4 regions of the Shewanella sp. 125m-7 genome follow, and region 3 is predicted to be linked to each of the others. Evidence: predicted binding sites of a transcription regulator. Region 3 holds the regulator's gene; each other region holds the start of a gene.
The links. Region 3 encodes MetJ, which represses methionine synthesis genes. Its sites were predicted from a motif close to TAGACGTCTAGACGTCTA; they were not measured.
Positions count from the first base shown of each region.

Region 1: the regulator MetJ is predicted to act here: its motif matches at 1,867-1,884, upstream of msrA (peptide-methionine (S)-S-oxide reductase MsrA).
Region 2: the regulator MetJ is predicted to act here: its motif matches at 1,673-1,690, upstream of metE (5-methyltetrahydropteroyltriglutamate--homocysteine S-methyltransferase).
Region 4: the regulator MetJ is predicted to act here: its motif matches at 930-947, upstream of metH (methionine synthase).

Region 1 covers NZ_JBRILQ010000008.1:97,249-101,078, forward strand. The annotation lists gene ACVBIL_RS05905 (thiamine pyrophosphate-dependent dehydrogenase E1 component subunit alpha) at 1-425, opposite strand, end outside; gene astE (succinylglutamate desuccinylase) at 610-1,647, opposite strand; gene msrA (peptide-methionine (S)-S-oxide reductase MsrA) at 1,929-2,408, shown strand; gene ACVBIL_RS05920 (cytosolic protein) at 2,814-3,152, opposite strand.
Region 2 covers NZ_JBRILQ010000027.1:10,369-14,198, reverse strand. The annotation lists gene ACVBIL_RS13120 (HDOD domain-containing protein) at 1-646, shown strand, start outside; gene ACVBIL_RS13115 (LysR substrate-binding domain-containing protein) at 698-1,600, opposite strand; gene metE (5-methyltetrahydropteroyltriglutamate--homocysteine S-methyltransferase) at 1,778-3,830, shown strand, end outside.
Region 3 covers NZ_JBRILQ010000023.1:13,622-17,451, forward strand. The annotation lists gene ACVBIL_RS11915 (sulfite exporter TauE/SafE family protein) at 1-501, opposite strand, end outside; gene metJ (met regulon transcriptional regulator MetJ) at 704-1,018, opposite strand; gene metB (cystathionine gamma-synthase) at 1,228-2,388, shown strand; gene ACVBIL_RS11930 (bifunctional aspartate kinase/homoserine dehydrogenase II) at 2,404-3,830, shown strand, end outside.
Region 4 covers NZ_JBRILQ010000014.1:18,944-22,773, forward strand. The annotation lists gene ACVBIL_RS08715 (histidine phosphatase family protein) at 195-815, opposite strand; gene metH (methionine synthase) at 1,103-3,830, shown strand, end outside.

The DNA.
Region 1 (3,830 bases), on a different contig from region 3:
TGGATCGGCATTTGACGGCCTTTACCAAAGTCTTTTTCATTACTGAACATTTGATTCATAAACTGTTCAGTAGTAAAGCCTCGGTAACGCAGTGCCGCATGTTCACGATATTGGGCTAAAATAACGTCGCCATCATCTAGGGCCGCTGTGCTACCAATGATTGACGCTTCTTCACCGGTACAGGTCATGTAGAAACTAATACGGCCTTGACGCTGCGCACCTAACATACGCTCATCTAATACTCGAGTGAATACACAAGTATCGTGGACCCTTCTAGCCAGTGTTTGGTCTATTACCGGTAATACCGCATTTTCATAAGCGGTACCATCTGCTTGTAAAATTTTTAAAATCGGGATCGCCAGTGAATCTTTATCTAGAAAGCTCACGCGATGGACTGTTTCAGCATTCGTTGTTGCGTTGCTCATAATGTGCTCTTGTTATTGATGGTGTCGCTAAACAACTTACTAGCAGCACCTTTCTATTTTAATACGCGGGAAGAACATTACGTTAACGTAAACTAACTCTCAATACTTCCCATCATTGAAACGACAACTTAGCAGCTCCTTGCATGTATATATTGGTTTACATGCACGGTTATTCATTTAAACCTTAATCAATATTGCTATCGTCTGCAGTCTTTAGCATCAATACCGTACGTTGTCCTATGGGCACCTTGGCATTAGGAAATACGATTGATTCAAACTCATGTTCTATTTTTACGTCCTGACCGCCTTCTTTAGCCAGCGTGTAACCTTTTGGAAAAGCCGTGAAGTTTTCTGCATCATTGGTAAATGTGAATTCAAAATCGTCGAAGTGCTTATTTACCGAGCGGCAAACTTGATACAGGTTTAAGCGCTTCATATCAAATGGAGCGAGTTTGAGATCTTTCCCTGTCATTAATAGCGTCAACATCTCTTTCATCGCAATAAAGCGGCTCATGTCATTTTTACCCATAGGGAATACTTTACCCAGTTCAATGGTAAATGCATCTGCATGATAATTTTCAGAAGAGAAGTAACTAAAGGTCGTCGTCGGTTCGTGATGGAATAAAATCGTGTTTACGCCACAAGCCTCAAGAAACATGATTTGCTGGCGGCTAAATTTACGATTAGCGCGGTAAGGATAAATCGCAAACTTTTCATGTTTAGAGGCGCGGATGGCGGTATGGAGATCATAATGCATTCTATGGCGCTCACCAGATTGTGACGCAAAAAACTTGTCTACATAGTGTTCAAGCTTCTGCGCTCTCACGCGCTCTGGGTTACATAATCCTTTACCGCGAGAATAGGCCCCATTAAACAACCTGTTGAGATTTTCATCTATAAAGCGTGTGCCGTTATGAATTGCTGGCGGGTTACCAATAAGGAACAGCACTCTTTGTTGCAAAGTGATGTTCTTGCTAAGTAACTGTGTCATTAGATCATTACACAGTTCAATGGGAGCAGTTTCATTTCCGTGAACCGCACAAGACAAGACGATGTCTTTGCTGTGCTTAGCATTCATCGGCTCAAACATGATAACGCCAGTGTCCCAAACTTCGACACGAACCTGATTTTCAAGCTCGAATTCAAACTGCTCAGGTAAATGTTGTGGGTGTGCCAGGGTCAGCGCTAAAAAGTCCTTAGACTGTTTCAAATCGTGAAACACAAACTACTCCTTATTATTGGTACGTCAGCTTTATATCGGTAAAAACAATTCATACTACAAGCAACTGTTTCTATGGCGATCTCAACTAATTCTGCCACGGATAGTAGCATAATTAGCAGCCTACTCGGGTACAGAATTTGATGCATTAGTTCAACAAATAACCAGCCAGTAAATTTTATGCTTGCATAAGTAAAAAAAATAAAACAAGATAAAGACATCTAGCCATCCAAACGGCTACAGTATACGTTTCTAAATTAAGAATTAGATGTAAGGGGAAAATTATGGCAGTGGCTACATTCGGTGCGGGTTGCTTTTGGGGAGTTGAATATTTCTTTAGAGAAGTCGAAGGTGTCATCGATTGTACTTGTGGCTATATGGGCGGTAAGGACGGCTATACACGCTACCAAGATGTCAAAACCGGTTCTACAGGTCATGCTGAAGTGGTGCAAGTCCAATACGATGCAGGAATCGTCACTTTTGACGAATTACTCAATGTATTTTGGCAAAACCATAACCCGACAAGCCTAAACCAACAAGGTGGCGACATTGGGAACCAGTATAGAAGCACTGTTTTTTTCCACGACAAGCTGCAAAAAAAGCAGGCTGAAACGTCAAAACTCGCGTTAATAAAAAGCCAAAAATGGGGGGCAAGACAAATTGTTACCGAAATCGTCCCTTGCCAGCAGTTTCATCAGGCAGAAGAATACCATCAAGATTATTTAGCCAAGAACGAACTGCCTAGCTGTCATATCAGTTATTAATACCGGTAAACAGCTCGTCATAATTGATATTCCTTACTCAATTATTTAAGGGCAACAAAAAGGCACTCAAGGTTCCATAATGAAACTCATGACTGTAACAGGAACGACATTTACCTGTTTATCCACTTTAGCCATGTCAGCTAATGATAGGTGCACTTCTACTTTGAACAAGGGTGGACCTGCCCCCCTTACCCATTAAAAAATGATCACAAGAGTTATCATTATTCAATTTGAGTAAATAGGATATTCTAAAGCGCGGATGTCACCACAAGCGCTGCGCTTTCACCAAATGCACGCAGATAAAGATGAAGAGCTTAACTGGCCTAAGCAGTGGCTCTTCTCCGTGTCCTCTGTGGTGAATTGCTAAGGATGCCAATTCGCCGATTTCAACTTACTGAATCATTTTCAGTCCATTTGGGTAATAAAGGTTTGCTCGTCATCCACAAAAGCCACAAAGCCGCCGTGATAGATAAATACCCGACCACGCCCCTCAACTAGGCAGGCAAGCTGTGGGTTCAAATCTTCTTCGTTATCCTGACTTTGAAATGTGCCGGTATCGGTGATTACGCCGCTGAGTGTAGGCAAATATCCATAAGTGCGCTTGGCTTGATCAATCAGGTTCAATTCGCTGGCGGTAGATAAGCAAAAGGTGAGCGCACCGGCTTCTTCGATAAATAACGTTTTCAGTTCTTCAAAAGCTGTAATCACCAGCCAGTCGATGCCGTTAACATGATGGATATACATAGAGTTTCTCGGTAATTCTGATGCGGAGATTCTATCACTATCAGCGGCAGAACGTAGTAGAGATTTAGTTGCTAAAGGCGGTAATTTTGTGCCATTTCCGGACATTCACTAGGCCAAGTTGAAACACGCTTTTTCCCCAAAATGAGTTTACCTTCAAATGAAGGGTCATTACATTTTTGTCTGAGCTGTGGCTACAGGGCTGCTAATTTGAAATAGTCGCTTTAGAGTTATCAATCGCCTGCAGCGGGCGCATGTGCAGACACAGCCGTGACACGCTGCAAGTCCATCCTTGGAAGCTCGGCCATGACGAATAGCATCCCTGCTAAAAAGCCAGTTCGGCATCCTGCCTCTCGTTCGAAAACTTGATAACTCCGTTACCTCTCACCAAAACATGGACGGTCACGGCCGTATCTACACCGGATAATTGGTGCCTTCATTTGGGCCGTGCAGGTTTGATTGCTAGCTTGGAAATGCCCCAAAACCAGTTTCAGGCGATAAGCGGCACAGAACAGTAGCAAGATAGTTGACCTACTTTTGCTAATCGATAAGTGACTGTTACTAAATCTTTAGATAAGACATCAATATCAATGCTCACTTTGCAATTTGCCGTGCTCGTTTATTCAGTGCCTCTCTGATAGAGTGCTTATAAATCAATAGCTTTACTTTAGTAAGCTTTAA
Region 2 (3,830 bases), on a different contig from region 3:
CCTTATCCCATTGAAAAAAGCTATTATTGCAGACGGTGATATTCGTAATGTTATTGATATCGTCTCATCAGATCCTGCTTTATCGGCCCACCTGCTTTGGCGTAGTAACAGCGCTGATCACTCAACGCCTCAATCGAGTAAAAATCGCTCATTGAAAGATGCGTTAGTGCGCTTAGGGCAAGTCAATATCTATCGCTATGCATTTACTTTTTATCTAAAAGAGCGTTTAGATGAATTGAATGAGCCTTATAAAAAGCTGGTATACGGCTATTGGGCACTGACGGAAGCGATTGCAGTGGATGCGATTGATCAGCTGTATCAAATGGAGGGTCTACAGATAAACCCTGACGAGGTGCAAACCTTGGCATTATTTAGTGTATTTGGTGACATTATTGCACTGACTGCATTTGCGTACCTGAACTCAGAGGGTGAGCAAAACTACCCGATTAGCGCCCTAAAATCGGTGATTGAAGGCCAGCAAAAAACATTAACCCTTGAAGCATTCGAGTCGTTAGGTTTAGACGAAGATCTACGTGAAGAGTTTTTAATCGCACATAATTTACGTCAGACTCATAATGTAAATTCTCCTGGATTAGTATTGAGGCGTGTATTGGCAAAAAGAGGCTTATTGCTTAAACCAATATGAGCGTTCAATAAAAAGCCTGCAATAAGCAGGCTTTTTCATCTGTAAAATGCACTAGATTAATTTCTGTTTGGCTAAGCCTTCTTTGGCGACCAACTCTAGCCAATGTTGAGCTAGACGCGCATTGGCTCCATTGCGACGATACGCACCAAACAATGGGCGTTTTAGGCCTTCAGGCCCAAGCTTTACACTCGTTAGGCTAAGTCCATGTGCTTCGCTAATAGACCAACTCGGCAGTGCGGCTATACCGTCTTTACAGGCGATACGCTGAAGTAACATCATGGTTAAATCACACTTCACCTGAGGGCCAGCTTTTATGCCCGCAGGCTCTAAGAAATGGCGATATATATCTAAACGCTCAAGTGAAACCGGATAACTTAAAATCGATAAGTTCTCTAATTGTTTTGGTGTGACATATTCTTGCTGCGCCAGAGGATGATCGCTGGCAACAACTAACCTAACTTCAAAATCAAATAGATGCTGATAAGCAATTGACTGGCCGGGTACCGGATCTGAGGTCAAAACCACATCTAACTCGCCAATTTCTAATGCGTTCAAAGAGTCGAACAGATGACGACTTGATAGGTCGAGATCGGCCTGTGGATATTGTTGTCTAAACTCTTCCATTACAGGCATTAACCAGCGGAAGCAGCTGTGGCATTCGATGCCGACGCCTAAATGATTGTCTCCATCGGCCAAACCTTTCTTTAAGTCAACTTCAGTCTCGATCACTTTTGGCAGAATATCTTCAGCAAGGTTGAGTAATCTCGCGCCTTCTTGCGTGAAAGAGAGGGGCTTACTCTTACGCACAAAAATAGCTGAGTTAATTCGAGTCTCTAACTCCTTGATCTGATGCGACAGTGCTGACTGAGTGACGAAGCGTTTTTTTGCCGCCCCAGCGAGGCTGCCGCTTTCTTTTAGGGCAACTAACGTACGTAAATGTCTAAGCTCTATCATTTTATCCTCACATGAAATTCGTTCATGTTGCGCTTGAATTCGTTTCGATTGCGAATACATAGGCTAACACAATAAACTTCTAGACGTCCAGACGCCCGTTGTTATGTTTAGTTTTATGAAATTCAGACGGGCGCTAACTCTGAATTTTGCTCATCTTAACACCAAAAGGTATACAATATGCAATTAAATAGTTTGGGATTTCCACGAATTGGTCGTTTACGAGAACTAAAATTTGCCTTAGAGAAGTATTGGCGTGGTGAAATTGAGCAGTCTCAGTTACTTGATATTGCCAAAGAATTACGCCAAAGCCATTGGCAGTGGCAAGCCGATGCTGGGGTAGCGTTATTACCCGTTGGTGATTTTGCTTTCTATGATCAGGTGTTAACCCTAAGCGCGACGTTAGATGCAATCCCCGCTCGTCATCGTGGCGATACTGCAACAGATATTGATACCTTATTTCGTGTCGGACGTGGCCGTGCACCGACAGGCATTGATGCGCCAGCCGCTGAAATGACTAAGTTTTTCAATAGCAATTATCACTATATCGTGCCCGAACTCAGCGCAGACCAAAGCTTTGATATTGGCTATGAGCAGTTATTTGATGAAGTGACAGAGGCACAGGCCTTAGGTTATAAGGCCAAACCCGTTATTCTCGGGCCGGTTTCTTTTCTCTATTTGTCTAAAACGGTGGGTTCAAATTTCGACAAGCTAAGCTTGCTACCTGCATTGATTGAGGCATATCACAAGATCCTTGCCCGCTTCGAAAGCCAAGGTGTTGAGTGGATCCAGTTAGATGAACCTATCTTGGCTCTAGAGTTAGCAAGTGACTGGCAAGCCGCAATTAGCCTGACTTATGCTGACTTGGCTCAAAGCAAGCTCAAGATCTTGCTGGCCAGTTATTATGGCAGTATTGAACATCATCATCAGCTGGTGTCGTCGCTTGCGGTTGCTGGTTTACATTTAGATCTTGTCACAGCACCAGAGCAATTAAACGCCTTTGCAGCGACCTTAAAGCAAGAGCAAATATTATCGGCGGGGGTGATTAATGGCCGCAATGTGTGGGCGGCTGAGCTTGATAACTTAGCTGAGCAACTATCGAGTGTTGCTCGAGATCTTAAGCAGCGTTTATGGTTATCCCCCTCGTGTTCGTTATTGCACAGCCCGGTGGATTTAGAGGTAGAAACAGGGCTCGCGCCAGCACTAAAGCTGCAATTATCTTTTGCTAAGCAAAAGTTGGCAGAACTCAATAAGCTCAAAGTCTTGCTAACCGAGCCAAATTCGGCAGACGCCCACGCCATTATTAGTGAGTGCCAAGCAAGACGCGGTGCCCGTGCCAAAGCCGCTAATCAAGAGGTGATAGCCAGAGTCGAGGCATTGACCGAGGATGATTATCTGCGTGATGATGTATTTGCTGTAAGGCAAGCAGCGCAAAAGCAAAAGTATCGTTTACCGCTATTGCCAACCACCACTATAGGTAGCTTCCCACAAACCCCTGCAATTCGTGGCCTGCGCAGTCGCTGGCGCAAAGGTGAAATTAGTGTAGAACACTATAATGAGCAGTTGCGCCAAGTAACCAGAGACACTATCGAACGTCAGTTAAAGCTCGATATTGATGTGCTGGTTCATGGTGAAGCTGAACGCAACGACATGGTTGAATATTTTGGCGAGCAGCTAGAGGGTGTTGGCTTTACTCAGTTTGGTTGGGTGCAAAGTTATGGCTCTCGCTGCGTTAAACCACCACTTATTTATGGTGATGTAGCGCGTCCGCTGGCAATGACTGTTGAGTGGGCAGAGTTTGCCCAAAGCCTAACGGAAAAGCCAGTTAAAGGCATGTTAACGGGGCCTGTCACCATCTTGCATTGGTCTTTCGCTCGTGAAGATATCAGCCGTGAGCAGATTGCCATTCAGATAGGCTTAGCGATTCGAGATGAGGTGGTCGAACTGCAAAATGCGGGTATTGGTATTATACAAATTGATGAGCCCGCTTTTCGTGAGGGCTTACCGTTGAAAAAGAGCGATTGGCAGCATTATTTAGATTGGGCTGTTAACGCCTTTAAACTGAGTGCCGCAGGAGTGACTAACGAAACCCAAATTCACACTCACATGTGTTACAGCGAATTTAACGAGACCATTGGCGCAATTGCTGCGATGGACGCTGATGTGATCACTATTGAGACCTCACGGTCTAGAATGGAGTTGTTAAGCGCGTTTGAAGATTTTAACTACCCAA
Region 3 (3,830 bases):
AAAGAAGGCCGATAAGGCGGCGCGAAATTGGCCTGCATCTTTACCGGAAAGCAAGATGGCAAGAGGCGGCCCACCAATTGAGGCTATGTTGCCAAAAATACCGGATAAAATGCCTGCGATAAATAAGCTAAATCGATTCACTGGAATACTAAACTTCATCAAGCTTAAACCAACCGCTAATGCCACAATCGCGGCTATCGCCAGACCTAAAATCGGTTGCGGAGCAATGAGTATTAAGGTCACCCCGAGTATGCCGCCAGGAATACGGCCTAACAGTGCGTACTGCAGGCCGTTGAACTCAAGTTGGCCGCGCTCTCTAAATAGGGTAAGCAATGCAATAGAGAACCCCATCATGATGACGGGGGCGGGCACGAGGCTTGGGTCGACAATATAGAGTAAGGGGCTAGCAACCACTGCTAGGCCAAAGCCGATAAGACTTTGGGTTAGTGCGCCACAAAAGATAATCAGTGAGGCGAGTACAAGCGTAGCGGGTTCGATCATCAGTTTATCCAGCCGCTAAGGGCTAATATATGCGAGCTAGTCTGAGATGATGCCGTGAATCGACTCACAGCGACAAGTTTAAATAGCCAATACGTTTATAAGAAGTGACAGTGAAAATCACCAATTGTTTGGGCCTAAAAACAGATAAGGACTGCTAAGCAGTCCTTATCTGGAGATCATATTTGTCGATAATCAATGAAGATTATTCAAGTTCTTCCCACTCAATACCCATCTCATCCATCAAACGTTTAACCTCAGCAGGCATGCTGTCAGGTTTATCTTTAGTCAGATCGGCATCGTTTGGCAGTGGCTGACCTGTGTATGCATGCAAGAATGCTTCGCACAACAGTTCACTATTTGTGGCGTGACGCAAGTTATTCACTTGGCGGCGTGTGCGTTCATCGGTAAGTACTTTAAGTACTTTCAAAGGAATGGACACAGTAATTTTTTTCACTTGTTCATTCTTTTTGCCGTGTTCAGCATATGGGCTGATATAATCGCCATTCCACTCAGTCATTGACTCACCTGTTATTTCAAAATTCGGGGCAGATTTTAACCCTTTAAATTGTGCAGTCAAATTATTGCCTCTTATTTATGACAATTGCAAATAGATTTCTATATGCATGGACGTCTAAACGGCTAAAAAGGTTGACGAAGGCGGAGTGCTTAGGTACATTTAGACGTCCAGACATCTCTAATAAGAAAATACGTAAAAAGGAGTAGTACATGACCGAGCGTAAACTAGCCACTGTGGCAGTACGTCAAGGCATTGAGTCCGATAGCCAGCATGGCGCTGTTGTGCCGCCGATTTACCTATCAACTAACTACTCTTTTGATGGTCATAAAAATCCAAGAGATTTTGATTATAGCCGCTCGGGTAACCCTACCCGCTCAATTCTTGGTGATGCTCTTGCTGAACTAGAAAAAGGGGCTACAGGTGTGATCACTTGTACTGGGATGGCGGCCATCACGCTAGCGACCAGCTTATTGGGACCGGATGATTTACTCGTAGTTCCACATGACTGCTATGGTGGCAGTTATCGTTTGTTTACTAATCTGGCTAAGAAAGGTCAGTTTAAGCTGTTAGTGGTCGATCAAACTGACTCTCAGGCACTACATCAAGCGATAGCGCAGAAACCTAAGATGGTATGGTTAGAAACACCGTCGAACCCGTTGCTGCGTGTCGTTGATATTGAGTCTATTTGTGCTGCGAGTCATGAGGTTGGCGCGCTAGTTGCGGTTGATAACACCTTCTTATCGCCTATTTTGCAGCAGCCGTTATTACTTGGCGCCGATATCGTGATCCATTCGACAACCAAATATATCAATGGCCACAGTGATGTGGTGGGCGGCGCCGTCGTGGCAAAAGATCCTGAAATCGGTGAATTGCTGCATTGGTGGTCAAATACATTAGGGCTAACGGGGTCAGCATTTGATAGTTATCTCACTTTGCGTGGAATTCGTACACTTGCAGTACGAATTCGTGAACATCAGGCGAATGCACAACGAATTCTTGATATTCTAGTCAATCATCACGCTGTGTCGAAGATCTATTATCCAGGGCTTAAAGATCACCCCGGACATGAAATCGCGGCTAAACAGCAAAAAGGTTTTGGCGCTATGTTGAGCTTTGAGCTTGAAGGTGGCGAGCCACAATTGGTGGCATTTTTAAAAAATCTTAATTATTTTTCAGTTGCAGAAAGTCTTGGCGGCGTAGAAAGTTTGGTGGCTGTTCCAGCAACCATGACGCATCGAGCGATGGAGCCGGAGGCTCGCGCTGAAGCTGGCGTAAAAGATACGCTGATCCGTCTTTCTGTTGGTATCGAAGATGCTGACGATCTTGTTGCCGATATTGAAGCTGCGCTTAATGCTGCAGCCGCTTGTTAATTAAAGGGGTATACGATGGCACGCTGTCACTTACATAAATTTGGTGGCTCAAGTCTTGCGGATGCAGACTGTTACCGTCGCGTTGCTCATATTCTGCTGACGCATGGCCATAGCGACGATTTAGTTGTGGTGTCGGCAGCCGGTAAAAGCACTAACTTCTTGTACAAGTTACTCGAGTTAAGTGGCACTAAACAGTTGTGGCAAGAAGAGCTACAGACACTGATTAGCTTCCAGCAAAATTTGATTGAGCAGTTGCTCTCAAACGAGCAGGCACGCTCTTTAAGAGAGCGTTTATCGACCGATAAGTCGCAACTTATAAGTCTATTATCGATAGAGTCGATTAATGACTATCAAAGCAACCAAGTCGTAAGCTTTGGTGAGCGCTGGTCTGCGCGTCTATTAGCCGCGCTACTACGAGAGTCTGGTGTAGCGGCATCTGATGTCGATGCTCGTACCTTACTGATTGCTGACGAGGCTGCAGTGCCACAAATTCGAGTGCAAGAGTCTCGTGAGCGTGTGCATCTGATAACCGAATCGCACCCAAATGAACGCCTAATTATTACGGGTTTTATCTGCGCCAATGAGCGTGGCGAAACCTTATTGTTAGGGCGTAATGGTTCTGACTTTAGCGCCACCTTGATTGCTAGCTTGGCTGATATTGAGCGTGTCACGATTTGGACAGACGTTGAAGGGGTATTTAACGCCGATCCGAATAAGATCAACGATGCAAAGTTGCTGAGTAGTCTGTCACTTGCTGAGGCAAACCGTTTAGCCCATTTAGGCTCACCGGTACTGCATAACCGTACTTTACAGCCGCTATTTGATACCCAAGTGAGTCTGGCTGTGCGTTCAAGTTACGCCTCCCATACTGACTTCACCTTGATTGCACCTAAGAGTTCGTCGGCAAGTGCACCAGTGGTGACCAATCTTAATAGTGTGGCATTGTTTAATCTTGAGCTTAGGAGTGATTTTAAGCAGTTTATCGCGCTGCTTGAAGAAACGGGGTTGAGCCCGCTTGCACATTGGGAGCTTGGGCAAAATCGGGTTGAATTAACGGTTACGCTAGAAAACCAGAAACAAGTGTTAGCTCTGCTTGATGCAAACCGTGAAGCCTTAGGTGTGAGTGATATTAAGATCACCGAAGACTTAGGCCTAGTTGCGTTAGTGAGCGCCGATGCGACCCTTTACCGCCGCGGATTTGCCCGGTTATTGAGCCGTAACGCGAGACCGCTATTTAACGATGGCATGAGTCTCGTGACACTCGTGCCGCAAGGGCAAGTTAACCTGCTAACGCAAAAGGTACATCGTCGCTGCGCTGGTCCACGTAAGCGCATTGGTGTGCTATTGCTGGGCGTGGGCAATATTGGTGAAGCTTGGATCGATCTGTTTACTAATGCTCAGGCGGCACTTAACAAAGAGCTAGAAGCCAGTGTTGAGCTTGT
Region 4 (3,830 bases), on a different contig from region 3:
GCCTTTAACGCAAGCAGCGCTACATAAGATAACGCCGCAGTTTAGCATCATACCAGCAAGGCTGATATCACCTTTGTTTTATAAATAAAACCAAGATTGACGGGCTAAAGCCCGACCTACGATAAAAAGGTTCTAGGTTCTAAGCTCTAGGTTCTAAGCTCTAGGTCCTAGGTCCTAGGTCCATCTTTAAACTTCTACCGCCAATTTAGGGTCATGAACTGCTTATTATCATTGTGCAGCACATCAATCGCTACCGTGGCCGCGTAAGGCAATTTAAGCGAGGTGTAAAAACCCGCACACTGACTGACGTCCAGAGCTTTACTCATTAAATGACGTATTACGCCACCGTGAGTCACCACTAATACCGTCTTTCCTTGATGCAGCTTGAGCATCGCCTGCCAGGCTTTATCGATACGCGCCTCAAAATCTTGCATAGACTCGCCATGAGGCGGCGATAGCAACCAAGGGTTTTTCCAGTAGTTATCAAGCGCTGAACCACAAGTTTGATAAAGCGCGTCGAAGGTTTGCCCGTCCCAATCGCCGAAGTTCAGCTCTTTAAAACCGGCTTCAATAGAAAAGTCTAAATCATGCTCACGAGCCAATTGCTCTGCGATGTTGGCGCAGCGCTGAAGCGGTGAACTAATCACACTATTAACGGTAAAATCGACTGACAAATCGGTTAAGCATAAGGCGGAAAATGCCTTTTTCATCTGCAACTGACCAAGCTCAGTTAACGCAACATCAACTTGGCCGCGTAAAATATTGCCACCATCGCATTCGCCGTGCCGAAGTAAAATCACCTTAGTGGTTTGCATTATACCTGTTGACCTTCATTATTTATCAGCAACTTAGTTAAAATTCATTGGCTTTTAATGCTGAAAAAGTATCATGCTTTAGCACTTGCACTTTTTATCGCCTCTCACGTATTATGGACGTCTATACGTATAAATGTCCAAACAAAATAAAAGGTCACTCATAATAAACGACCTTAACTGAAAATAACGGACATGATTTACACCAGATCTAGGTAAGTTAAGTATTCAGAGACTTATTTTGCTTGGTATTACAAGAATAACGATTTGCGAACTGGTAGGAATTATCTATGGCAACCTGTACCCCAACACATGCCTTGAGCGCAGTAGCACATACTCAAGACTCTGCCGACAAGGTTTTAGCAGTACTTACCCAAAAGCTTCAAGATGGGATCCTTATCCTCGACGGCGCGATGGGCACCATGATCCAAGATCGCAAATTTGAAGAACATGACTTTCGTGGTGAACAGTTCAAAGACTGGCATTGTGATGTAAAGGGCAACAACGATATGTTGGTGCTCACCCAAGCCGATGCTATCAAGCAGATCCACAAAGACTACCTGTTAGCTGGCTCTGACATCATCGAAACCAATACCTTTAACGCTACGCGTATCGCCATGGCCGATTACGACATGCAGGAGCATTCAGCTGCGATCAACTTAGCGGGTGCACGCATTGCACGCGAAGCGGCCAATGAAGTTGAAGCAGAGACGGGTCGCCAATGTTACGTTGCAGGGGTACTTGGCCCAACGAACCGAACCTGCTCAATTAGCCCCGATGTGAATGACCCAGGCTACCGTAACGTGAGTTTTGATGAGCTGGTTGAAGCCTACGTCGAGTCAATCAACGCGCTAATTGCAGGCGGCTGCGACATCATCATGGTCGAAACCATTTTTGATACGCTAAATGCCAAAGCCGCACTGTTTGCGATTGAAACGGTATATGACACCCAAGGTTTCCGCTTACCGATTATGATCTCTGGCACCATTACCGATGCCTCTGGCCGTACCTTAACCGGACAAACCACCGAAGCATTCTATAACTCACTGCGCCATGTTAAGCCTCTGTCTATTGGTCTTAACTGCGCCCTTGGGCCAAAAGAGCTGCGCCCTTATGTTGAAGAGTTATCGAAAATCTCTGAGTGCTTTGTCTCGGCGCACCCCAATGCAGGCCTACCTAACGAGTTTGGTGGCTATGATGAAACGCCCGAGCAGATGGCCAACATTATTGAAGAGTGGGCAGCTGACGGCTTCTTAAACATCATTGGTGGTTGCTGTGGTAGTACGCCTGAGCATATTCGCGTTATCCGTGAAGCGGTTATTAAGCACCCGGCCCGCGTACTGCCCGACATCCCAGTTGCATGTCGTCTATCAGGGCTTGAGCCGCTGACCATTGATAAAAATTCGCTATTTTTAAACGTCGGCGAACGTACTAACGTAACCGGATCGGCTAAGTTTTTACGCCTGATCAAAACTGGCGAATATGAAGAAGCGCTGTCGGTTGCCCGTGAGCAAGTTGAAAGCGGCGCACAGATCATCGATATCAACATGGATGAAGGCATGCTCGATGGCGTTGAGATGATGCACAAATTCCTCAACCTTATCGCCTCTGAGCCTGATATCTCGCGCGTACCGATTATGATCGACTCCTCTAAGTGGGAAGTGATTGAAGCGGGCCTTAAATGCATCCAAGGTAAAGGCATCGTTAACTCTATCTCGCTTAAAGAGGGTGAAGAAAAATTCATCGAGCAAGCAACCTTAGTTAAACGCTACGGCGCTGCGGCAATTATCATGGCGTTCGATGAACAGGGCCAAGCCGACACCAAAGCACGTAAAATCGAGATTTGTACCCGCGCCTATAACGTGCTGGTTGATAAAGTCGGTTTTCCGCCAGAAGACATTATCTTTGATCCCAATATCTTTGCCATCGCCACCGGTATTGAAGAGCACGATAACTACGCGGTCGACTTTATCGAAGCCACCGCCGAGATAAAACGCACCCTACCCCACGCCATGATCTCCGGCGGCGTGTCGAACGTGTCGTTCTCGTTTCGTGGTAACAATCCCGTGCGTGAAGCGATTCACGCGGTGTTCCTGTATCACGCGATTCAAGCTGGCATGGACATGGGTATTGTCAACGCCGGTCAGCTAGCCATTTACGATGATATCGACACCGAATTAAAAGAGCGAGTTGAGGCAATCGTACAGAACTTACCTTGCAGCGCTGTCGATAAAAATGGGGAGCCGACTAACAACACTGAACTCTTGTTAGAGGTTGCGGAAAAATTTCGCGGCGATGGCAGCCAAACCGTTAAGAAAGAAGATTTAGAGTGGCGCACTAAGCCGGTAAATGAGCGTTTAGCCCATGCGCTGGTTAAAGGTATTACCGACTTTATTGATGCAGATACTGAAGAAGCACGCCAGCAGGCCACTCGCCCATTAGATGTGATTGAAGGGCCATTGATGGATGGGATGAACATTGTTGGTGACCTGTTTGGCTCTGGCAAAATGTTCCTACCGCAAGTGGTAAAATCTGCCCGTGTAATGAAAAAAGCCGTGGCTTACCTCAACCCGTATATTGAGCTTGAAAAAACGCCAGGCCAATCAAACGGCAAAATATTAATGGTCACCGTAAAAGGTGATGTACATGATATCGGCAAAAATATTGTGGGTGTGGTGCTAGCGTGTAACGGCTATGAAGTCATTGATTTGGGCGTAATGGTGCCGGTTGAGAAAATTATCGAAGTCGCTAAGGCGGAAAATGTCGATATTATCGGCATGTCAGGCCTTATCACCCCAAGCCTTGATGAGATGGTGCATAACGTTAAGAGCTTCCATAAGGCAGGCTTAACGATCCCTTCGATTATTGGCGGTGCTACTTGCTCAAAAATTCATACCGCAGTGAAAATAGCCCCGCACTCGCCAACCGGTGCTATTTATATTGCTGACGCCTCACGCGCCGTGCCTATGGTATCGAAGCTGATTAACAACCAAACGCGTCAAGCGACCATCGATGAAG